Algoriphagus machipongonensis: one gene and its partner. The protein of the gene in region 1 interacts with the protein of each later gene in a pairwise test. Links are inferred from orthologs where the notes say so. Each region holds a gene or a part of one and is shown in the gene's direction. Other genes may lie near its edges. The genes, in order: topA and ALPR1_RS16425.

Region 1 (12,677 bases):
ATGTCGAATTCTTTGTCAAAGACCCGGGAGGGAATAGCGGAGTTTACTTACAAAACCGATACGAAATCCAGATTTTGGATGGAGATAACACGGATCATGGCATGGCGGCAATCATCAACGAGCAGATACCAACTTCCGATGCATACAATGGTACAGGAAAGTGGAATGCATATGATATTACCTTCAAAGCAGCAAGGTTTGAAAATGGAGTTTTAACTGAAAAAGCGCGAGTAACAATTTACTTTAACGGAGTTAAGATTCATGAAGATCAACCCATCCAACAAGTCTGGGGAGGTCCAAACTCCGGTTTAGATGGTGGAAATGATGGAGGAAAAGGAATCACCGATACCCCTGGAGGTTTAAAGCTTCAAGCTGAAGGCCATGATGTTTTTTATAGAAATATCTGGATCAAAAAATTGAATCTGGACGGAAAAAGTACTGATTTCTAAAAAGAGGAAATTAGAAAGGAAAAAGAAAGCCTCGGACGAATGCCCGAGGCTTTTCTGCATTTTAAACTGCATCAAACCCATTTTATTTATCTGCTTTCTGCAGAACTATCTTTTAATTCTTTTTCATTTATAAAAGGAATTGAAAACTCTAGATTTCTTACCCAAATCAACAATCGAGGAATTACTGGCAAAGCCACTAAAACTCCGCCGATCGCGAATAAATGGCTTGGGAATGTGAAATAGCTTCCTGAACTAAAAACTCCCAAAATCAGCACAGTACTCAAGGGCAGAGATACGGCTAGGATATTAATCCCTAACTCCAAGTTAAAAGTCCCCTCCTCCACTGTCACTTCTTTATCCCTTTCTAATTGTCGTACCGCAGACATATGAGCAAAAGGCCAAAAGGAACAGGCTGACAATGGAAAAACCACCGCGAGTAAGATTGCTGCTTCACTAGGCAGGTCTACCAAAGAGATGAAAATCCCAGAGATGATAAAACTGAATCCCGCTCTCAAGATTAGTACTGAAGCAATCTTTTGAATCTGCTCTCTTTTCAATATGACTGAAACACCTATGAATAAGAGCACTAAAGGCGTCATAATGTCCTTTAGCATCAAAACCGACTCTCCGATAAAACCAGGAAGGTTTTCTAATCTGTAGCCCATAGCTAGAATGATCAATGCGACAATTATCACCATGTTTATAGGTTCTTTAAACATAGAGATCACAAGCTCCTTGACTTTCTGTCCATTGGACCGACTACCTAAACCAAAGTTTTTATAATACATACTCATAGCAAACAGATAAGAGAAAATTAGTACATAAACTTTATTTCCTATATCTGCCAAAGCACCCCAAGCAAGGGCATCTTCGCCAAGGTATTCCAATAGAAATGGAAAACAGGATAACCCGGGTGCTAAAGAAGGAATCATTAACAACCAGGTTCGCGTTTCCGCTGAATCTTTCTTGAAACCTAGTAAAGGCAGTACCATTTTACTGCTGATCAGCATCATGGCATTCCAAGCCAAAATCAACAGGGGAAGAAACATCAATTCGGTATCGATGTCAATTTTGAGCAGAGCTACAAAAATCATTGCAGGCAAAGCCAAATCTAGAATAATCGTTTTTAGGCCTTTTTTATGGTCATCTTTTACCAACCTATTTTTGAGCAAATACCCAATTAAGATCAGTAATAGCAGAGAACATGTTTTTTGTAAGGCTAATGACATAAATTAAGTATTATTAGGCAGTCACTTTCTTGAATGTCTCTACGAAAATTTCCATCTCGCTTTTCGTTCCCATACTTACTCTACACCAGTCTTTATCATTAATGTTGAATACTCTGATACCAACTCCTGAATCATACATCCCTTTCATAAACTCTTTTCCATCCATAGCGATAGGGAAAATCATAAAACTGGTATGAGAAGGAATAATATCATAACCCAATGAGGTTATTGCATCATGGGTGAAGTGTCTACATTCAGAATTATACCCACGGCATTCTGTCAAGAACTTGTTTTGTTTCATACTAGCAATTGCTCCATTCAAAGAAGTCACACAAAGGCCCATGGTACTTCTTACATATTGGGTCACGCTCTCAATTCTTTCTGGTGTAGCTACCATATAGCCAATTCGCAAACCAGCCATTCCATGAATCTTACTGAATGTTCTGGCAACAATGACGTCTTTTCCTTCAGCAACTAATCCTACCATGGATTTTGATTCCGGATTTTCTAAAAACTCCAGGTAAGCTTCATCTACAAAAACAGGCGTTTTCTCAGATACTTTAGAACAAAATGCTTTTAGCTTTTCCGAGTCCGTAATAGAACCAGTTGGATTATTTGGATTACATACGTAGATAAGTTTGGTCTCTGCATCTATTGCTTTTTCCATAGCATCTAAGTCATGTCCATAATCCGAGGCTAATGGAACAGGCTTCCATGAACCTCCCATGGATTGAGCGGTATTGATCAAAGACATGTAAGAAGGATCTGCAGAAATAACATTCCCCCCATCTTTGAATCTTGTAATAGCTACTTTCTCCAACAAATCAGTAGAACCAGGACCTAGCATAATATGATCTGGAGAAACTCCTTCTTTCTCAGCAATCATATCTATTAAAACTTTTGCCTCTCCATGACCATATCGGTTTCCTATACCAGCTGTATTTGCAATAGCTTTGACCACTTCTGGTGCTGGACCATATGGGTTTTCATTGGCATTCAATTTTGCCAACATTTTTGGTTCTGAAATCGGGAAATCAGGCAGATATTCACCCAAAATACTTTCAGGTGCATAATGAAAAGCTCCCGAGGCTGCTTTCTTTGGTAAAGCAAATGATGGAGATGCCACCAACGCTCCCGCAGACAGCAAACTCGTTTTCATCCAATCTCTTCTGTTCATTGACTTGATCATGTTTTCAATGGTTAGGGTATATATTTCTAAAAGGGTTTCTTAATAACAATACCGTATGCAACCCAACCTGGGAAATTCATACGATTAAACTTAAGGCATCTAAAGCCTTTGAATGGGTTATTTTATCCGAAAAAATTCCGGTTGGGGTGGGTTTACTATTAAAAACAACAAATTTTCATCAATTCAATTAACACTGGGTCAATTTTTAACTGATTAAATCTATTTTTCTGTTAAGGTATAGAAATTAGGTTTAAAAATAAACCATTAACAAAAGGATTTTTGTTTAAAAATTATTTTTAGGGTCTTTTTTAACCCTTAAAAAAATTATTATTGAAAAACTTCTTTTAGAATGCCCGTATTTAACCCCACCATTTGCCATTCATTGATTTCAAGATCCAGGCATACCATCATTCCTGGCTGCATATTCAAATAACTTTCTCCAGAAATATGTGAAACCAAAAGACTGATAATAGGATTATGCCCTACGATTAGGCAAGAATTATGAGTAGAAGGAATATTTTCAATCAAATTGATCAAAGCCCCTAAATTCCCTTCATAGATTTCCTTTAAAAAAATTTCCTCTCCTATTGCTAAGTAGGACTCCATAATTTTTGCGGTTTCCATAGTCCTTTCAGCAGTGGAACAGTACATAATATCTACTCCCAAAGACCTACTTTTAAGCTCAACCCCCATCCTATGCAACCTTTCGATCCCTCTTTGCGTCAATTGCCTTTGGAAATCTGTTCCATCTGAAAAACCTGCTTCTCCATGTCTTAATAAAAATAATTGCTTCATTGTGATTGATTTAGGAACCTTAAATAGAAGTAATATTTCGCAAAAATCTCACCAAATAGAAGGATAGAATTTTTATTTATTTTGATTAAAAAACTAAGCCCTCTATTTTTAGCAATCCAAATCGGGCGTTTTAGCCCAAAAACAAACAGCTTTTTATGTCGAAAAACCTTGTTATTGTCGAGTCCCCTGCCAAAGCAAAAACCATTGAAGGTTACCTTGGTAGTGATTATAAGGTTGTTTCAAGCTACGGCCATGTGAGAGATCTCCCTAAAGGAGATAAAGCAATTGATATTAAAAATAGGTTTGAACCTACCTATGAGGTTACTGCCGATAAAAAGGATGTAATCAAAAACCTGAAGGCAATGGTGAAGGATTCAGAAATGATCTTCCTAGCCAGTGATGATGACCGCGAAGGAGAAGCCATTTCCTGGCATTTAAAAGAGGTTTTAAAGCTTAAGGAAGAGCAAACTAAGCGAATTGTCTTCAGAGAAATCACCAAAAATGCAATTTCCAAAGCCATAGAAAACCCTCGTGGTATTGACTATGACTTGGTCAATGCACAGCAAGCGAGACGTATCCTTGATCGATTGGTAGGTTTTGAACTTTCTCCAATCCTTTGGAAAAAAATTAAAACTGGTTTATCAGCCGGTAGAGTTCAGTCAGTGGCTGTTCGTCTTATTGTAGATAGAGAAAGAGAAATCGAGCAGTTTAAGGCTAAGTCCAGCTTTAGAATTACTGCGCTATTTGAAGTAGAAGGAAAAGTATTTAAAGGAGAGCATCCCAAGCGTTTTGAAACGAAAGAGGAAGCTGAACAATTCCTAAAATCTTGCCTGAATGCTGAATTTTCAGTTGGTAACCTAGAGAAAAAACCTGGTAAAAAATCTCCAGCTGCTCCATTCACCACTTCTACCCTACAGCAGGAAGCAAGTAGAAAGCTTTACTTTTCGGTTGCACAAACCATGTCGGTAGCACAGAAGCTTTATGAAGCAGGTAAGATTACCTACATGCGTACTGATAGCGTCAACCTTTCGGAAGACGCAATGAATTCTGCTAAAAACGCCATTAATAATTCTTATGGAGATCAATACCATAAGGCTAGAAAATATTCAACAAAATCTGAAGGAGCTCAGGAAGCTCACGAGGCCATCAGGCCAACAGATTTTTCTGTAAATGAAATTTCTGGAGATAGAAATGAGCAGCGTTTATACGACTTAATCTGGAAGAGAGCCATCGCCTCTCAAATGTCCGATGCTGCCTTAGAGAAAACAACAATCACAATTGATATCTCCAATTCAGATCAACACCTAGTGGCAACTGGCGAGATCATCAAGTTTGATGGATTTCTTAAAGTATACTTAGAAGACACTGATGATGAGCCAGAAGATGAGGATAATGTAAATAAGTCACTTCTTCCACCTTTGGAAATCGGTCAAGGCCTAGGCCTAAAAGAGATGAAAGGGAAAGAAACTTTCTCCCGTTCGGCTCCAAGGTATACGGAAGCTTCACTTGTGAAAAAATTAGAGGAGTTAGGCATCGGTCGTCCATCTACTTACGCACCAACTATATCTACCATACAGAGAAGAGAATATGTCATCAAGGAATCACGAGATGGCACGCCTAGAAAATATGTGGAAATGGTTATCGCCGATTGCAATTTTAAAGACGAAGTAAAAACAGAAATTACAGGAGCTGAGAAGCAAAAGCTTTTCCCGACCAATATAGCCATGGTCGTAAATGATTTTCTTGTGGAGCATTTTCCAAATGTGATTGACTTCAGTTTTACTGCTCGAGTAGAAAAGGAATTTGATGACATCGCCACTGGAGGTCAGGATTGGCACGATATGATTCAATCATTCTATGGCAACTTCCATCATAATGTAGAAGAAACAGAGCAAGTTTCCAGACAGGATATCAATACGAGCAGAGAACTTGGTAAGCATCCGGAAAGCGGGAAACCGATGATTGCAAGATTAGGCAAATTTGGTCCGCTTGTTCAAATCGGAGATAGTGAAGATGAAGAAAAGCAGTATGCTAGCCTTAAAAAAGGGCAATTCATAGAAAACATCACGCTCGAAGATGCTTTAGAGCTATTTAAGTTACCTAGAGACGTGGGGATGTTTGAGGATAAGAAAATGGTTGCAGCCATTGGAAGGTTTGGTCCTTATATCAGACATGATGGTGCTTTCTTCTCAATCGGGAAAGAGCTAGACCCATTGAGCATAAATGAGGAAGAGGCGATTGAAATCATTAAAAACAAGCGTGAAGCAGATGCCAAAAAGCATATCAAATCATTTGATGAAAACCCTGAAATCCAGGTATTGAATGGCAGATGGGGGCCTTACATAAAGATGGGTAAGAAAAACTATAAAATCCCAAAGGATAAAGTTGCTGAAGACCTGACTTACGAGGAAACAATTCATATCATAGAAAACCAGCCTGAGCCTAAAAAGAAAGGTCGATTTGCTAAAAAGAAAAGCTAATTCAATCAGTCAAGTCAGTCTTATTTTATGACAATGAGATTATATCAAAGACCAAAACCAGTGTTTCAATACCTGATTTTGGTCTTTTTTTTAGGGCTTTCCCCAATTCTTTTGAAAGCTCAAAACACTTTAAAAGGAAGAGTTTTGGAATATGGCACCAAGGCTCCTATTCCTTATGCGAGTATTTTTCTTACCAACACCACATTAGGAGTTACAGCTGATGAAGAGGGTAAATTCTCTTTAAAAATCCCAGACGGAAGCTTCGATGTGATTGTGAGGATGCTGGGTTACGAATCAGTCAACTTCTCTATAAACACAAATGAACTTCCAGCAAGTGGATATCAGGTTCAGTTAAATACTATGGATCAAGAACTTGAGGAAATAGAATTAGAAGTAGAAAGAGATCCAATTTGGTACAGAAACTTGGAGTATTTTAAATGGTATTTTATTGGTTCCTCAAAAAATGGTCGTGAAGTAGTCATAGAAAACGAAAAAAAATTACTTCTGGATAGAGATACTAACCCTAATATTTTACAGGTAAGTGCAAAAGAGCCCATTCTACTTGACAATCCTAATTTAGGCTACAAAGTAGAATTTCTATTGGTTGACTTTCAGTACAATTTTAAAGAGGAAACCATCCTATACAAAGGCTATCCCCTATTTATTCCTTATAAGGATCTGGGTAAAAGCAAACAGAAAAAAATAGCTAAAAACAGAGCAGAGGCATACAACGGCAGTTTACAGCATTTTATTCATAGCCTATATTTAGGAATTAGTCAAGATGAAGGTTTTGTTGTGAGAAGACTAAAAAAGATTCCCAATCCTGAAAAACCAACCAAAACCGAAATGGATGAGGCGCGGTTAATTTTCAAAACCAGCACATCTCTAGAAGTAAAAGACAGCATTCAGACACATTTTTTATCTAAAGCACATCTTTCAGACAAAATTGAGATCCTAGATCAAAATGAATTAGACCCTGAAAAACTTCTAGACAGGCATGAAAACGGAAGGGTTTTTATCCTATTTGAGGATCAAATTCATATCACCTACCTTAACGAAACTTTACCCAGAGAATACGTGGGAGCATCTGCAGGAAGAGATAAAAAATCACCTCAAATTTCGAGATTAAGAATAACTGACCCAAAAGTAGAAATATTTTTTTCCGGGAGTTTTGATGACCCACTTGGAATCATGGTAGAGGAATATATGGCTTGGGAAAGAGTGGGTGATCTTATGCCTTGGGATTACGTACCCATCAGAGGGAAATAGATTCCAATGATTTTCGTTTAACAGAAAGTTGACAAATCTTGAAATTTTTAAACTTCAAAAATTAATAAGATGAGTAAGAAGAAGTTTGTAGTACTATCAGGGGCGGGTATATCTCAAGAAAGTGGAATCAAAACCTTTCGGGATAGTAACGGCCTTTGGGAAAACCATGATATCATGGAAGTTGCCTCGCCTCAAGGTTGGAATAAGAACAGAGCTTTGGTACAGGAGTTTTATAACCTCCGCAGAAAACAAGCACAAGAATGTCAACCTAATACTGCTCATATAAAATTAGCTCAGTTAGAGGATAAATTCGACATCACTATAATTACACAAAATGTCGATGATCTTCACGAGAGAGCAGGGTCTTCAAAGGTAATTCATCTTCACGGGGAACTTAACAAAGCCCAAAGTAGCTTTAACCCTGATTTAGTTTATCCATTGGATCATTGGGAAATCAAGGAAGGGCAACTATGTGAATTGGGAAGTCAATTAAGACCTCATATTGTTTGGTTTGGGGAAATGGTGCCGAAAATGTCTGATGCTATCGAGGAAGCCGCAAAGGCAGATATCTTTTTAGTGATAGGTACTTCTTTACAGGTTTACCCTGCCGCAAGCATTATAGAATATGTACCTTCTACAGCCAAAAAATTCTTGATCGACCTACAGATCCCAGATTATAAACTAGATCCAAGTGTTATTTGTATAGAAAAAAAGGCCAGCGATGGAATGAAGGAACTAGAAAATGTTATTTTAGAAGAATAATTACAGCCCAGAAAATCTTTTTTAAATCTAATTTTTACATATGGCATCCAAAAAATCAACCTGGCCTGTATTTCAATTTAATGAAAGTAAGGATACCATTTCTCTGCTTCATTTATGGATCCAGATTGTGGGGAAGGTAAAACTAAAAAAGTCACCTTGGCAAAATCATTCCTGGCATGGTGCGTTGCATGTTAACTACCAAGGGCTGACAACTAATTCCATTCCTTATGAAAATGGAATTTTTGAAATCATGTTTGATTTTATTCATCATGAGCTGAAAATCAAAACTAGTTCAGGAACAAGAGACCGCTTTTCTTTAGGTGGACAAACCGTAGCAAGTTTTTATGAAATGCTAATGGAAAAACTTGAATTCTTAGGTATAGAAGTTACAATAGACGACATGCCGGAAGAAGTAATAGGCGCTATTCCATTTTCTAAAAACACAAAAAAAGTCCCTTACCAAGCCAATGAAGTGCAGAAATTCTGGAAGGTATTGGTGCACACTCAAAATGTACTTACTAATTTCAGAAGTGGGTTTATTGGCAAACAAAGTCCTGTTCATTTTTTTTGGAACTCTTTTGATTTGAGTTATTCAAGATATTCTGGAAAACCTATATCCTCACCAGAAAATACTGAAGGTGAAAATGATTTGAATGCTCAGGAAGTTTTTAATGTGGGATTTATGCCAGGAAACTTGACATTTCCCAATCCCTGTTTTTTTACTCAATTGAAACCTACACTCCCATCTATTAAGGATCAAAAAGTAAGTCCTGAGGCTGCAGAATGGAAAGATGAATTGGACAGATTTATTTTGCCATACGATGTCGTTCAAAAATCTGACTCCCCAAAAGAAACTTTACTATCATTTTTACAAAGCAGCTATGAGGCCTGCGCAAACCTTGCTGAATGGAATAGAAAAGAGCTTGAAGCAAATAGAGCAAACGAAATTTGATTTTGGATTTAAATCCAAATAGTTTTTGAAATTCTAACTGACTAAATAAAGTGGTTTTTCAGATTAGGCATTGACTTGAACTGAAAGACTTTCATGGGGCAAGTTTAATTTGTTCCTGCTAACCCAGAAATGAAGACCATTTCAGAAGCCCTAGGTTTTTATTAGAAAGATTGGTGTTTTAAATTCAGGAAAAGCCTCTTGAACTTGCTAGTTTTAGGACTGATTCAACTATTTTGGTAACTATTTACTTTACATACACCCAATAATCCAGATTCTATGCAAATTAATGACCACAATCCACTTCCTACTTATCACGCTGATCCGAAGAGATATGATCAGATGAAATACAGAAAGTGCGGAAATAGTGGATTAAAATTACCTGAAATCAGCCTTGGCTTATGGCATAATTTCGGTCATAATTCAGACTTTACTTTAGGAAGAAAAATTTTAAGAAGAGCTTTCGACTTGGGGATCACCCACTTTGATCTTGCAAATAATTATGGCCCTCCATACGGAGCTGCTGAGGAAAATTTCGGAAGAATTTTTCAAAAAGACTTTCTTACTTACCGGGATGAGTTACTAATTTCCAGCAAAGCGGGTTGGGATATGTGGCCAGGACCTTATGGGAATTTTGGTTCAAAAAAATATTTGATCGCTAGTTTAGACCAAAGTCTAAAAAGGATGGGACTTGATTATGTAGACATCTTTTATCATCACAGACCTGATCCTGAAACGCCTTTAGAAGAAACCATGGGTGCTTTGGACCAAATTGTAAGACAAGGAAAGGCTTTATATGTTGGGATTTCTCAATACAGTGCAGAAGACACGGTTAAAGCCTATGAAATTCTTGAGAAAATGGGAACGCCCCTATTGATCCATCAACCTCGGTATAGTATGATGGATCGTTGGGTTGAAAATGGTCTAATGGATGTTTTGGGTGACAAAGGAATTGGAAGCATTGCTTTTTCACCTTTAGAACAAGGTTTATTGACCAATAAGTATTTGAAAGGTATTCCAGAAAATTCTCGGGCAGCAAAAGACGGGAGGTACTTGAAGCCAGACCAAATCTCTGAAGAGAAAATAAAAATGGTCAGTAAGTTGAATGACATTGCCCAAACTAGGGATCAAACTTTGGCACAAATGGCGATAGCATGGCTGCTAAAAGACCCTAGAATCACATCAGTTTTGGTGGGTGTGTCAAAGCCAGAACAACTTGATGATAATGTTAAAGCTATTGCCAATTCAACATTTGGCCCTGCAGAAATCACTCAGATAAAATCCCTTATCGGAGCTTCATGAAAGTAACCTCCAACCGAAGTGCCTTGACATTGATCGTTCTAGCTCAATTTCTTGGCACTTCTCTTTGGTTTGCAGGAAATGCCGTAGTACCAGAATTAAGTCAGCTTTTAGAGGACAATTCTTTATTGGCCCCTATTACATCTGCTGTACAGTTTGGTTTTATTTCAGGCACTTTTTTCTATGCTCTTTTTTCAATTCCAGATAGATTTTCCCCCATCAAAGTATTTTTGACTAGTGCTATCCTAGCTTCTGCAAGTAATTTGATGATCATATTTCTTCCGCTGAAGATTGAATTCATACTCGTTTGCAGGTTTTTTGTCGGAGTCTTTTTGGCTGGAATTTATCCAGTTGGGATGAAAATTGCAGCCGATTACTTCGAAAAGGGCTTGGGAACTGCTCTAGGCTATTTGGTTGGAGCTTTAGTGCTAGGGACTGCATTCCCCCATTTAATCCAAGGTTTAGACCTTCAGCTATCTTGGAAGATTATTTTTATATGCACTTCGGTTTTAGCGATTATTGGTGGGCTATTGATTTATCTATTTGTTTCCGACGGCCCCTTTAGAAAGAAAAACCAAAAATTTGAAATTAGCTTAATCCCTAAACTGAGTAGAATTACTTCACTTAAAAGTGCTGCATCCGGCTATTTCGGCCATATGTGGGAGCTATATACCTTTTGGGCATTCGTACCGATATTTATCAGCTTTTTATATGGAGAGGAGTTTCCCCAAAATCAAGTTTCTTTTTTATCCTTTCTGATCATTGCGATCGGTGGAGTCTCATGTGTTTTCGGGGGTATTTTATCTACGAAATTTGGCAGTAAAAATATTGCCCTTTTTGCTTTACTCGGTTCATGTGTCTGTTGTCTTCTAGCTTTCTTTGTTCCTTCCTTCCCATCCTTTTTCTGGATTATTTTTCTGCTGGCCTGGGGAATTCTAGTAACTGCAGATTCCCCCCAGTTTTCGACTTTGGTTTCTCATTCAGTTCCTGCAAAATACAAAGGCACTGCCTTGACATTAGTAAATTGCTTGGGGTTTGCTTTAAGCATTGTAAGTATACAAGTTGGTCAATACTTGCTAAACTGGATTCCGGTGAATCAAATGCTCGCTTTATTGGGAATAGGGCCTTTAATCGGCTTATTTTTATTTAAACTTTTCCAAAAGCCTAACCTATTGACATAAAAAAAGAGGCTAAGAAGCCTCTTCCAATTAAATAGTCAAACCGGACTATCGAACTACATTTTCTAATGTAGCAAGGTAAACCCATTTTTGGTCTCTAGAGTTTAAACCTTCATTTACTGCCTTTTGTTGTGCTACAGACTGATTCATATCCTCATATTCCTGAGAATTGAAAAACTGCATATAATCCTTATACATATTCATGGTTAAATGAGTGGATTTTGCCTGAGAGCCAAGAGGAAGTGCAGTCCTCAAAAAGCTCCAGTGTCCCATCATACCTTGTTCAATCTTATTTTGATGGATAGGCCTAAAGACTTCCATTTCGGCTTGCTCATAGGCTTCAAACATCCCCTCTCTAGCTTTCATTAGATCAAAGGAGGCAAGAACACCAGGTTTCATTTGAAAATCATCACTTGTACCGACAATTTCCTTCATATAAAGCCTCATAGGTGTATCCTTGATGTCTAAAGCATTTTGAAACAAGTTCGCTACTTGAGCATCATTCAGGTGTGGATAGGCTATTTTTGTGTAATCCATCATGGCCGATTCATCAAGACCATTCATCATATTTACAGGATCATTGTAATAGGTAATCATGATGTACTGGAATGCTTCCTGATCAGCTCCAGATTGAAGGGACCAAAAATCCCATCCTTGAATTTTTCCATCTGTCAATGCTTGTCTATAAACCTTTTCCATAAGGTCTTTAAACTCGATGTAATCAAAGATCTGATCATCTTCTACTTTGATGAAATCAAATACCAAATATTGAGTTTGCTGGGCACGAATTCCTCCAGCCATCAATAATCCAAAAATTAAAAATAGAACAATCTTTTTCATAGTCATTTGGGTTTAGGGTAAATTGTGCTTCACTATAATTTAAAAAATAATTCTGTTAGAATCCTCATATAAGAGAGATTATTTCTTTTTATTGATTATTTCGGCAAAAAAGCTAATTTTAATAAAGTAGGACAGAAAATGTATTTTTTCTAAAGGATTATTGCTCTACTTGGAATATTAATAAATAAACCCAAAATAAAATGACAGGAATATCAAGAAGATCATGGATAAAAAGAGC
Region 2 (12,534 bases), 1.6 Mb from region 1 along the record:
CTTGGCTTGGGAAACTGGTCAATGACATGTCCTTAAGTTACCTCACAGGTTATTTCAAAATCGATGAAGTTTCGACTTTTGGATTTGACTTGAGGTATTTTAATATGGGCGACATCCAATTGACAGACGGTTTAGGGAACGAACTAGGAGAATTTAATCCCAGAGATATTGCTATTGGTGGTACCTATTCCAGAAAACTATCTTCAAACCTTGCTTTGGGTATTTCGGCAAGATTTATTCACTCTAATCTATCTGGAAACATTTCCTCATCTGGTGGAAACGAAAGTAGACCAGGTATCAGTGTAGGGACAGATGTTGGTCTTTACTACCAAAAACCTATCTACTCTGGAGCGAAAGAAGGCACCTGGTCCTGGGGCGTAAGCATCACCAATATTGGTCCTAAAATCACTTATAACAGTGCGGATGACTTAGATTATATTCCCACCAACTTAAAACTGGGAACTGCTTATTCTCTTGATTTGGATCCAATGAACACGATCACATTCGCTCTGGATTTCAACAAATTATTAGTACCCTCACCTCCAATTTATCAGACAAATGAAGATGGATCATTAGTCACTGATGAAAATGGAAACTTGGTAATTGCTCAAGGGAAAGACCCAAATCGCCCGTTAATTTCTGGAATGTTTGGTTCATTCGCAGATGCTCCAGGTGGGTTTTCGGAGGAAATTCAGGAGATCACATTATCTTTTGGTGTAGAATATACTTATGCAGAAAAATTCAATTTAAGGACCGGTTACTTTTTTGAAAATCAAAGCAAAGGTGGTAGAAAATACTTTACCATGGGCGTAGGGTTTGACCTGAAGCGAATAGGATTTGATTTCTCTTACCTCGTTCCACAAAAGCAGAATCACCCTTTAGCTGAAACTTTAAGGTTCTCTTTACTTTATACTATTCCGAACGAATAATGGAATTAGACAGGTCCAAAGCTCCTGAATTTAAGGTTCCGGAGGATTTTGAACTATCCCCACCTCAAAAACTCACATTAGAAAACGGGGCAAACTTATTTTTCACTTACACTCCAAACTTGGAGGTGGTGAAAATTGAAGTAATTGGTTTAGGTAAAAAGGCATCTCTCCCACTTTCCCAACACTTAATCCCAGAATTTGCTTTGGCTTTGCTTCAGGAAGGCATATCCACACTAAATGGGGAAGAACTGGCTGAATATTTTGATTTTCACGCAAGTGAAATTAGTCCTATTCAGACATTCTCGCATGAAGGACTTAGCCTGTTGACTACAAAAGCACACTTAAACCCGGTACTTGAGGTATTCTTAAAACTATTTACAGAAGCAACTTATCCTCAGGAAGCGCTGGAAAAGCGAAAATCACAAAAAAAATTGGGGATTAAACTCCAGAAAGAAAAGTCCTCCATTAGAGCCACTCAGCTATTTCGTCAATCTCTTTTTGGTCTGGATCATCCTTATGGCACAATACCATTGGAGGAACATGTGGACGAAGTCACTCAAGATCGCCTGTTTTTTTATTACCGAGAAATGCTCTGGCAGGAAATGGAGATCTTTGTCAGCGGAAAGCTTTCAGAATCTGAACTACAACAATTAACCTTTAAACTAGGGAAACTACCCAATAGAAAAGCTACCAATCAAACTCTTTTGCCCGATTCAAAAACACAATTATTATGGGAAGAGTCAAGAGAAAATGCGGTACAAAGTAGTATTCGAATGGGTTGTCTTTCTATTCCAAAAACGCATCCGGATTACATTGGGTTATCGGTATTCAACACTATTCTGGGAGGTTACTTTGGTTCTCGATTAATCAAAAATATCCGAGAAGATAAAGGACATACTTATGGGATTTTTTCTAGCCTTGGAGAAATTGGTGACATCAACTACTGGGTAGTTGCGGCAGATGTTCAAAAAGCATTTTACCAAGAAGTGATCGATGAGATTTATTTAGAAATTGATAGATTAATAGAAGAGCCTACCTCTGATGATGAAATTGAAGTAGTTAGGAACTACATGATCGGACAAATGCTCTCCCGCTTTAGTTCATCTTTTGATTTAATGGACAGGTTTAGATCAGTCCATCAAAGCGGATTGGATTTCAATTTCTATTTTGACAAACTTGGCTATTTAAAGACTTTCACTACGGAGGATATCCAAGCAATAGGAAGGAAATACTTTAAGGAAAAAGACTTTGTGAGAATAGTAGTCGGTTAATCAGGTAATTCTAACATATAGCCAAGCTAAATCAAGCTTAGTTTTCGACCAAATCTTATATATCCCAAACATAAGACTCTTTATTCCCAGCTCTTTTCCAAGCTCAATAAAGCCTTCGGCCACTTCAAAATTCCCTGACCATAATGCATGCTTGAGTTCGTATAGTAATCTTTTTTCAAGTGCTTTATTCTCACTCTCACTTTCATTCATCTCTTTGATTTTTTGACAAACAAGCAGCGTGCTTGGTAACATTACAGAGTGGTATGGAGTATATTGTCTGCTAGAAAGTGATTCGGAGTGTTTTCTTTTTAACACCCCTACATGATCCGAAAAAACGACGGGATATTCTCTTGCTAACCGAACCTGTATATCAAAATCTTCATAACTTAAGTTCTCATCATAGCCCCCCTCTTTTACTAAAATGGGTCTATTGAAAACAATGGTCGGTGAGCAGATATAATGATATTGAACCAAGGTTTCATAAATACGCTCAATTTCAATTTGCTTTCTTAACTCTCCTCCATTCCCCCTCTTATAAAAAGTCTGAATAAGTCCGCTTTCCTCCAAAATATAAGCATCTGAAAAAACAAAGGCAGCTTCTGGAGATTGCTTTAGGCAATCTATTGACATTGATAAATGATCTGGATAGAATACGTCATCTCCTGCAAGGTCGACCACATATTGGCTTTTTACTTGGCCCAAGGCAGCATTAAATGCTACAGGATAGGACAAAGGTTCATCATGTGAAATAAGCTGTACTGATAAAGTCCCGGATTTCTCGTTAATCCAATTTTGGATTACATCCAGGGATTTATCCTTGCTCCCATTGTCAATCACAATTAATTCCTTCCAAGAATAATCCTGAAGCCTCACACTTTCCAGACATTCCTCAACCCATTCTTCTTGATTGAAGCAAATACAAATGATTGTAACCGACTCAGATGTAAGCATTTTAGAGATTCTTTACCCAGGTAATCTTATTGGAAATATCATTTGAAAACCTGGATTTAAAAAATATTAAATCATGATTTGGTGAAACCTCTAGATCTGAGGAGCCTAAATCTATGATTTCCACCTTTTCTTCACTTGCCAATTTAAAGAGGTTATATAACATCAGCTCACCACCATATTTCACTTGAACCCTAGGATTGATAGCTGAAAGAAAATAATAAATCGTTTCAGGGAAAAGTTTGACTGCTAAGCTATGACCGATTGCTACCTCGCCCTGCATTAAACTAATCAAAAAATACCTGTCAGGGTATTCAGAAACCTGCTGAATAATTCTGTTTTCATCAAGATTAACATGATATCCCCTTTGCTGATTCCAAGCCCTTATATCTTGAAGGAAATTAAAATTATTGATTGAACAATTGCTAACTATTACTCCAGCATCCTTTGCTCTACTTTGATAGCGGGAATTCTCTTTCTTCAAGAACTTCTTTATCTTCTTTTTCCCAATAAAAAACTGATGGCTAAGCACTTGCTCCTGTTCAAACTTATTTTTAAACAATAAATAAGCTATCAGATCATGATTAATTTCATATGGTTTGGGTGCTTGAGTAAGCTCAATTTTTTTTATCCCTTTTTCTTTGAGATAAAACTCTACATGATTTAGAAATTCTTCCAAAGACTCAGAGCTCAATTTATCCGAAATAAAAAATCCCCCAAAGGGGGCTAATGGAAGTGACTTTGCTATTTGATCAGAATTTATCGAGAATAAAATACTTGCCTTTTCTTTACCCTTTTTAAGCCAAATAAAGTCCAAAAGGTCATCCCCAGGATTGGGGAAATTAGCGAGTAAGTACTTTCGTTCCTCCAGAAAGGATGAATCCACTCGCAATTCATAACCATCGCTAAATTCCTTTTTGTATGTTGTCAAACTCTAATTTGTTTCTGATATAATCTTGTTCTGAAAACTTTTGGTCTCCTAAACCAAGTAAAACTGCATTTTCACTAAACTGAATTGACAACCAATTCAAAGGAGGAACAACCAAGCCTTTGGAAGAGGAGTCTAAAATGAAATTCAATTTACGTTTATCGCAAGTGGTAACCTCAATAGTTAATTTACCTGCCATTGCAACAATCACCTGAGATTCTTTATAATGAGCATGGTCACCTCGGGTTTCCCCAGATTTTACATTGGAAATCCAAAAACACCTGAGGATTCCATTCGGAAACAAGACTTCGTTTTCCAGAAAATGCAAGGCTCCATTTTCGGTGCTATGGCCTGAAAACTCAATTATATAGGGTAATCTTTCTGATATTATTTCAGCATTTTCTTCTAATCCCATCAACCCTAAAAATAACAGAAATCAAACGGATTTACGGTTACTAAAAGGTTAAATTTCTAATTTAGTATTTCTAACAAAAAGTAAATTTTCCTTAGTGATGGAATCCCTTCCTCTTGACGACACTTATTTAACCATACAAAAAACAAGTGATGGATTATACAAAGACAGGAGTAGTAAATTCTTTTATTTCGCATTCCCCGTTAAGGAGGAAGAGGAAATCAAAGAAAAGCTCGGTGAATTAAGGAAAACCTATTATGATGCAAGACATCATTGCTTTGCCTATGTTCTTGGAAAAGAAGGAACTGTATTCCGGGCCGTTGATGATGGTGAACCAAATCATTCTGCTGGAGACCCGATTTTAGGTCAAATTCGTTCAAACAACCTAACGAATATCCTGATTGTGGTGGTACGATACTTCGGCGGAACAAAACTAGGAATGGGAGGCTTGATCCAAGCCTACAAAACCTCCGCGGCCTTAGCAATTGAAGAAAATGAAATTGTAGAAGAAAAGGTTATGGAAAGCGTTCAGATCCTTTTTGAATATCCTGCAATGAATGAAGTTATGAAATTGGTTAAATCCCATGACTTAACCATTCTAAATCAGGAAATGGCTTTAAATTGTCAAATGACACTAGCGTATAGAAAGGGAATTGAGGAAGAATTAATCGAAAGTTTAGATTCAATTGAAACTCTACAAATCAAGTCTTAAAAAGCTCATCCAAGTAACCTTCTTTTTTTAGTTTTTTAAAAACCTCCAGACATGCCCAGGCATCAGTTGCCGCATAGCGCTGTTGTTTCTCTGTTAAAACTTCCGCCTCCCAATTAGAAACTTGCTCAGATTTTGAAATCCTCATTTTCAAAACCATTGCACAAAGATTTCTAACCCCAACATTGTGAAATCCTACCTTTTTCAGTTCGTCATTTAGGTCAAAAAATGATAAGGGGAAGAATGAATCTGTCAGTTTTGCTAAGCCTTTGATATCATCATGCACAGCAGCGCCTACCTTCACAATACTTTCTTTTTCTAGGATATTTCTTAAGGAATCAGGGAACTCACCAATTTCATTTAAACGAAATAAAAATGCTTGGGTGGCCGTCGATAACTGCAATAAAGCAACTTGATTAATTACTCCCCGACGGAAAGCAGGTTTGGTTTCCGTATCAAAACCGATAATGCTTTGCTTTGAAAGAAATTCAGCTGCTTCCTCTACATCTTCTTTTTGATCTATCAGAAACATTTCTCCTTCAAATTGCCCCAAAGGCAACTTATTTACTTCTTCCTTACTTATTTTAAATGGAATCATGCCAACTCTTCTTCTTTCTCGTAATAATTAATCCCAATTTTTAGGTACCCAAATAAAATAGTCATTATTGGACTGATGATATTAAAAAAGCAATAGGGTGCGTAAGTCAATGTAGCCACGCCTAATACAGAAGCTTGGGTAGCTCCGCAGGTATTCCATGGAACCAAAACAGATGTTACGGTTGCGGAATCTTCTAGCGTACGACTTAAGTTTTCTGGTTTCAATCCTCTTTTTCTATAAACGTCTGCATACATTCTACCAGGAACTAAAATTGCCAAATACTGATCTGAAGTAGTGATATTAAAGAACATACAAGTTGCTGCAGTAGAAGCAATCAATGAACCTACTCTGTGAACTTTACGGATGATGGCTTCTGCCAAAACACGAAGCATACCACTTTCTTCCATTATTCCTCCAAAGACCATCGCACAGACAATAAGCCAAATGGTATTTAACATACCTGCCATTCCTCCAGTAATCAGTAATTCATTCACCACATCATTACTGGTAACGATACTTATTTCACCATACATGGACATCATCACAGCTTTAAAACTCTGATAAGCATAAGAAGCATCTTCTGCGGCAATAGTTGAAATTATCTCAGGTTGGAAAATCAACGCAAATACTCCTCCTAACAAGGCCCCAGCTAATAAAGCTGGAATAGCGGGTACTTGTTTAATAATCATGGTTAAAACGATGATTGGAACAAGAAAAAGCCATCCGCTGACATTAAACTTCTCCAAAATCACCTCAGAAATAGCCTTTACATCATTCACTGATCCATTGGTTTCATAATTAAAACCAATTACGATAAACATCAACAAAGCGATGATGATCGAAGGAACAGTGGTTTTTGCCATATGCCGGATATGAGTAAATAAATCCGTTCCTGCCATTGCAGGAGCCAAATTTGTAGTGTCAGAAAGTGGGGACATTTTATCTCCAAAATAGGCTCCAGAAATAATGGATCCGGCAATTATACCTTCGTCAAAACCCAATGCCTTACCAATCCCCAACAGCGCCACACCCACGGTCGCTACTGTAGTCCAGCTACTTCCTGTAGCAACCGAGACTACTGCGCTTACAAAGCAGGCTGCAACAAGGAAAATGGTTGGATTAAGTACTTGGAGTCCATAATAAATCATGGCGGGAACTACCCCACTCAACATCCACGTACCTGCTAAAGCACCAATCAGGAATAATATAAGGATACTTGACATCGCAGAACTGATACTTTTTACTATTCCATCCTGCAAAGTTTCCCAGTTAAAGCCTAATCTGAAAATTGCAACCAAAGCTGCTACAGTTGCCGAGAGTATGAGGACAATTTGATTGGATCCAGAAAGGCCATCGGTTCCAAAGACCCGGATATTTAAAACCAGAAGAACAATTAAAAAAATTAAGGGAATAAGGGCGTCTGAAACCTTGGGGGCACGAGTAATTCCTTCCATTAATTGGTATTTAGTGAATTTAAGCTTTGAATCTAATCAAAAAAAATCACTTTATTTTTCAGCTATCAGACCTGCTAGTTCTTTTCCGACTTGCCATCCAACTGCAACCCCCATACCACCCAATCTCACGCCAACAGCCACTTTTTTACTTACATGCTCAATTAGAGGCATTTTCTTTTCTCCAAATGCCATAATACCCGTCCATTCTTTATCCCATAGAATTTCCTTATCTGGAAATATTACTTCCTCTGCCATTTTTTTCAGATGAGATTGAATACTTGTATTTACAGAGAAATCTGTACTCTCCTCACTGGCAAAATCAATATTTCTTGCTCCTCCCAAAAGCAATCTTCCATCTATTTCTCTAAAATAAATGTACCCTTTATCCATATGAAAGCCACCTCTCCATGGGATTTCGAATTCTAAAGGTTTGGAAAGTAAAACAAGGCCTCTTCCGGGAACAAGGGCTGTGTTTTCAAGTATTTTTTTAGTGAAAGCATTTGTACAAACAGCTACTCTCTTAGCTCTAAATTGGATGGGGTTTTTGCTAAAATTTGAGGTAACTACAGTGACACCAGAATCAATATCTAAGCTTTCCACATTTGCTCCAGTGAGTACTTTTACACCCAACTCACCGGCTAATTTCCATAAGCAGTTTAAATATCTACCTGGGTCTAATTCCCCCTCGAAACCATTTTGGATTACCATTTTAATTGAGTCAGAAAATCCCAGCTTGGAATGTTTATGAACTTCAGTAAAAACATCTTTTGGAAAAAGATCTGCCAATAATTGATTCACCTCTATCATTTTAGCTGAAGCAGAAAGCAAGGACTCATCTAATAATTCGTAACCATTGCTCTCTCGATAGCCAAGTTTCTTATCACCAAACTTCTTTCTGATCTTTTGAAGACCTTTATACCGCCTGCTAACCAGACTAAGCACTTCATCTTGCTCCATATGCTCAAGATCATCCAAAATCTCTGTAAGGCTACCAAAACAAGCGAATCCAGCATTCTTTGAACTCGCTCCAGAGGGAAATATACCCCGCTCCAAAACTAGAACTTTCGCTTTCGGATGCTTCTTCTTGAAATGGATTGCGGTAGAAAGTCCAACAAACCCTGATCCTATAATTAATAGGTCATGATCTAAAAAATTCTTTTCCTCCCAATAACTCAACATTTTAATCCTGCTTTCTATGAATAAATAATCGATGGATTTAGTAATTTGAATAAATCTAGCAGAAATATCCCCAAAATGCCATGAGAAAGATTGATGCATTACTTAACGAATATGGATTAAGCCATCAAAATCAAACCAACAAATTGATACACTGGATTTGCGTTCCTGCTATATTTTTTAGCATTGTCGGACTGATTTTCTCCATTCCAGCCAAATCAATTGCTGAATTCATGCCATTTTTAGGGGATTTTGCAAATTGGGCGACTTTGGTTCTAGCTATCGTATTAGTCTATTATTTATCCATTTCACCCCCTTTGTCATTAGGGATGTTTTTCTTTTCTGCTCTTTGTCTCGCATTTGCGAATTTTCTTGATTTATACTTCCCGGGAAAATTATGGCTAATAAGCATTGGGATATTTGTTATCGCTTGGTTTTTTCAGTTCTGGGGACACAAAATTGAAGGCAAAAAACCTTCCTTTTTGAAAGACATCCAGTTTTTGCTCATCGGCCCCGCATGGCTTATGCACTTTATTTACAAAAAAATAGGCCTATCCTATTGAATGGAATCTGATGGAGTAACACCATGATTCGGGCCGAACATCTCTTTTAGCTTTTGAATACTTTGCTGGTTTTTTAAAGTATAAATGCTTGCCAAAATAGATTTTTTCTCCCTCGCTGTAAGCCTCCAATTTAACGAAGCCCTTTGCATCGTTTCTTGACTTCCACTCAACTCCCCTGCTTGCACTTGCTCTGGCGCATATTCAAACTCCACCTTTTCCAATGGAAATGGCATAGATTCATTCATATAATTAAAAAGCACCTCATTTTGGATGGTCTGAACATGATCCCAATTGGAATAAATATTCTTAAGAGGGGTAAAGATTTTTTCGAACAACTTAGGAGGAGTTGTAGGTGGGATCTCTGTGTTTTTTTCAGAGTCTCGAATCGTAATTAAAACTACCCCTGAGGTGTTTTCAGCAATCCATTCTTGAAAAACATAAGTAAACCTTAATGCATCCTGTATCCCAAAATTATCCGACAAACCAGTATCCATTGCCTCCATCTCTGGTTCTGAAGGAAGTTGAATATTTGGAGTGATAAATGGAAAAGTCGCACTCATTCTTAATGCTGACAAAAACCTTAAATTCCCCGGGTCATGACCATGAAAAAATCTCATAAAATCAATGGATTGTTTTTTCTCAGCTTCCCCACTCTTTCCGAGCACAGAAGTTCCAAAATAAGACATCGAGTTAGGCGATATCACCAGCTTTCTTCCATCATTGGTAATCAAGGCGGTAACAGGTAGCAAGGGAATTTCCCCGGAGCCTTCCGGCTCTTTATAAGCAGAAAGCGGTTTATCCAACACACCCTCTGTATTGATATTCAACTGATTCTCAAAAGCATACCCTCTATCCTTCAGATATTTATATCCTCTATATTCAAAATATTGATTCCGGATCAAAAGGTCATTCACTAACAAAGTAAAAATGATCGAATTCAAATTATCAGCAGAAATTTGATCCAAGTACTTTGGGTTCAAAGGATCATATTCCGGATTGCTCTGAGACCTTAAATAGATCTCACGAAAAAATGCCTCACCTAATACTCCACCAGATGCACCGGTAAACAATTCTGTATGTTTGATAATCTCGCCTTGCGCTATACCATAGATATTCTGTAAGACATGGAAGGTCCATAACGAAGCCCTCTGTCCTCCTCCACTAGCTGCAACCATCACCATTTTTGGTTTCTCCTCATCTGGGAATTTTGACTTCCAGTTTTCAAGAACCTGAATCGTTTGGGAACGATCTTTTATCACGGTATCCGGATGTAATAGCTGATTCAGTCTTTCAAGATTGTAAAGCTCTGGCTTAGTGTTATAATTAAGACCAAAAGCTTCATGAGGCCTGTTCAGGAAAGAAAAGTTTGAGAAGTAGTTCACTAAAATCAAGAAGGCAAGTACCACCACAGTTGACCATTTCCTTAACCAAAAGCTAATAGCTCCAACAAGCATTACGAGTATAGCAAGCAACAGCGTGACACTCATTGCAGCTGGTAATTGAAGCACCGGTTTTTCCTTAAAGAAACCTAGGAACAGAACAAACAGAATCAAAAAAACCTGGATCAAAAAAAGATTTAAGTGGTTTTGATCAAATACCCGTAGAAGTTTAGTTCCTTCAAACCTAGAAATATCCGGCCTGACTTTCTCCATTCCCAACTTCAGATTAATAAAATAGAGAACCTTGTCATTCTTATTTTTAAGCTCCTTGTATTGACTAATGACATTGGCTCGCGTAAGGCGAACTTTCCGCAATCTTTTATCAACTGATCCTGCAAAAAGAATAAAAAAGTCCTTATTAGTAAATGAGAAATACCCGAAAATCAGAGCAAAAGTCAAAATTCCGCCACCAGAAAACCCTAAAAAATAATGAAGTACTATCCAGTCTGAGGAGAGATCGTTTTGGAGTTGAAAGTTGATAAACTTGATAATGTAAATGAGGTAAAAAGTAAATGGGATCAGGGAGTTATTGATGCAAAAATGAATAAAGGGCTTGGGTAAAACTGCCAAAAACTTGAACTGGCTACCATCCATAATGTAGGTAGTCATGTGAAAAGCCATCGTGAGCATTGCGAAACCTATCCCAACCATAAAAAAGCTAATCCAAGAAACTTGATGTAAATATTCAGGATCGAGAAAAAGGAATGGAATACCTAGCATCACCCCAAATTGCTCTGTAATTATCCCCAAAAGCATAATCCAGACAAAAATTAGAGCCAGATTTTTTCGGAGGTGAAGTAGTAAAAGTTGAACAGGGAAACTGAACCAGATTTTATCTCGCATGCTTAAGGATTTCGGTTTAATTTACAGCTTTTAAACATTCTGTACCAATTCTTATTGGTCCTGATTGACTGAAAAATAAAGACCATTGATTTTCAAATACTTACTCAAATTAAGGAAAGCGATTTCTGACTTTTAAGATGATTCTTATGGTTGTTCAATTGATAAGATTTAGATTCACGGTTCAAATTAGAAAAAGATGAGAACCTGGTTTTTGTGCAAAGTAAAATACGCGAAAGAGAACGAAGAAGGACTACTGAAAAACATTTCAGAGCAATACTTAGTTGATGCTGTTTCATTTACTGAAGCGGAAGCAATTATTTACGACAGACTTGGCGAACAAATCAGAGGAGATTTCCAAGTGACCAACTTAAGTAAAAGTAATATCGTAGACGTATTTTTTTACGAGGATGCTGACATTTGGTACAAATGCAAGATTTGTTATTTGGTGACCGATGCTGATAGTGGTAAGGAAAAGAAAGTCACACAATATATGATTGTGACTGCTGAGGACGTGAAAGAGGCTTTTGACCGTATTCAGGAAAGTTTAAGCAATATGTTGGTAAGCTTTAGGGTTCCAGACATTGTAGAAAGTCCAATCGTTGAGGTTTTCCCTTATGAAAAAGACGAGGTAGCAGAACAGCTTCCCGAAGGAAATTTCAAACCTTTATCTGAAGTAGAAGAAGATCAAGAATCATAAAAAAAAGCCTCAAAAGAGGCTTTTTTTTATATCTCAAGGTAAATGTTACTCTTCTACTTCCTCTACCTGCACGATCTCATACAAATCTTTTCCGTCTTCCTGAACAGGCATATAATAAGTGTCACCAATTTTCACATAAGTCTGATCTCCGACCTTCACTTCCTCTCCACCTTCAGGAAGTGCATCTACAGTGGCACCTGCTGGTGGCGGAACTACCGTATACCCACCATCTGACTTTTCATAAAAGGTACCTCCATAATAGTAATTATTTATTGTTGGGCTAACTTCCACTTCTTTCGATTCTTTGGGGATTACTTTTACTGTAGCACCCTGCGGAGCTTCCACCACCACATACCCATCATCCGTCTCAACGTAAAATACTCCTTCATCATAATTATAATCCTGATCATCGACAGAAACCACGATGGCAGTTACAGCCAAAGTAGCCACTAGAAATCCCCATGGATGCCAAACCGGCCCCCAATAATAGGGTCTGTAAGGGTGGTAGTAATAAGGCCTAAACCAGCTAAATCCAAATCCCCCCCAAACATACGGAGGTCGCGGATA

The links.
Region 2: the proteins of topA (region 1) and ALPR1_RS16425 interact in binary tests that used the Escherichia coli proteins (3 or more experiments, as listed by UniProt). The link is inferred for Algoriphagus machipongonensis from one-to-one orthologs.

What each region holds. Positions count from the first base shown.
Region 1 is NZ_CM001023.1:2,267,382-2,280,058, reverse strand. The notes cover bases 3,431-6,479. They hold topA (type I DNA topoisomerase), read left to right. Parts: upstream 3,431-3,817; coding sequence 3,818-6,142; downstream 6,143-6,479. Other genes in these bases: ALPR1_RS09555 (carboxypeptidase-like regulatory domain-containing protein), read left to right, coding at 6,170-6,479; ALPR1_RS09565 (SixA phosphatase family protein), read right to left, coding at 3,431-3,662. Also shown: ALPR1_RS09580 (3-keto-disaccharide hydrolase), read left to right, coding at 1-449; ALPR1_RS09575 (AEC family transporter), read right to left, coding at 536-1,678; ALPR1_RS09570 (pyridoxal phosphate-dependent aminotransferase), read right to left, coding at 1,692-2,867; more of ALPR1_RS09565, read right to left, coding at 3,195-3,430; more of ALPR1_RS09555, read left to right, coding at 6,480-7,411; ALPR1_RS09550 (SIR2 family NAD-dependent protein deacylase), read left to right, coding at 7,481-8,173; ALPR1_RS09545 (DUF5996 family protein), read left to right, coding at 8,214-9,125; mgrA (L-glyceraldehyde 3-phosphate reductase), read left to right, coding at 9,402-10,424; ALPR1_RS09535 (MFS transporter), read left to right, coding at 10,421-11,602; ALPR1_RS09530 (hypothetical protein), read right to left, coding at 11,648-12,439; ALPR1_RS09525 (pyridoxal phosphate-dependent aminotransferase), read left to right, coding at 12,640-12,677. UniProt on the Escherichia coli protein: Releases the supercoiling and torsional tension of DNA, which is introduced during the DNA replication and transcription, by transiently cleaving and rejoining one strand of the DNA duplex.
Region 2 is NZ_CM001023.1:3,900,901-3,913,434, forward strand. What follows is about bases 3,489-6,394. They hold ALPR1_RS16425 (IMPACT family protein), read left to right. Parts: upstream 3,489-4,588; coding sequence 4,589-5,200; downstream 5,201-6,394. Other genes in these bases: ALPR1_RS16415 (hypothetical protein), read right to left, coding at 3,489-4,079; ALPR1_RS16420 (sugar 3,4-ketoisomerase), read right to left, coding at 4,054-4,491; ALPR1_RS16430 (3'-5' exonuclease), read right to left, coding at 5,190-5,795; nhaC (Na+/H+ antiporter NhaC), read right to left, coding at 5,792-6,394. Also shown: type IX secretion system outer membrane channel protein PorV, read left to right, coding at 1-929; ALPR1_RS16405 (M16 family metallopeptidase), read left to right, coding at 929-2,200; ALPR1_RS16410 (glycosyltransferase), read right to left, coding at 2,201-3,151; more of ALPR1_RS16415, read right to left, coding at 3,153-3,488; more of nhaC, read right to left, coding at 6,395-7,249; ALPR1_RS16440 (NAD(P)/FAD-dependent oxidoreductase), read right to left, coding at 7,301-8,527; ALPR1_RS16445 (Mpo1 family 2-hydroxy fatty acid dioxygenase), read left to right, coding at 8,509-8,988; ALPR1_RS16450 (hypothetical protein), read right to left, coding at 8,982-11,270; ALPR1_RS16455 (DUF4494 domain-containing protein), read left to right, coding at 11,467-11,967; ALPR1_RS16460 (DUF6515 family protein), read right to left, coding at 12,013-12,534.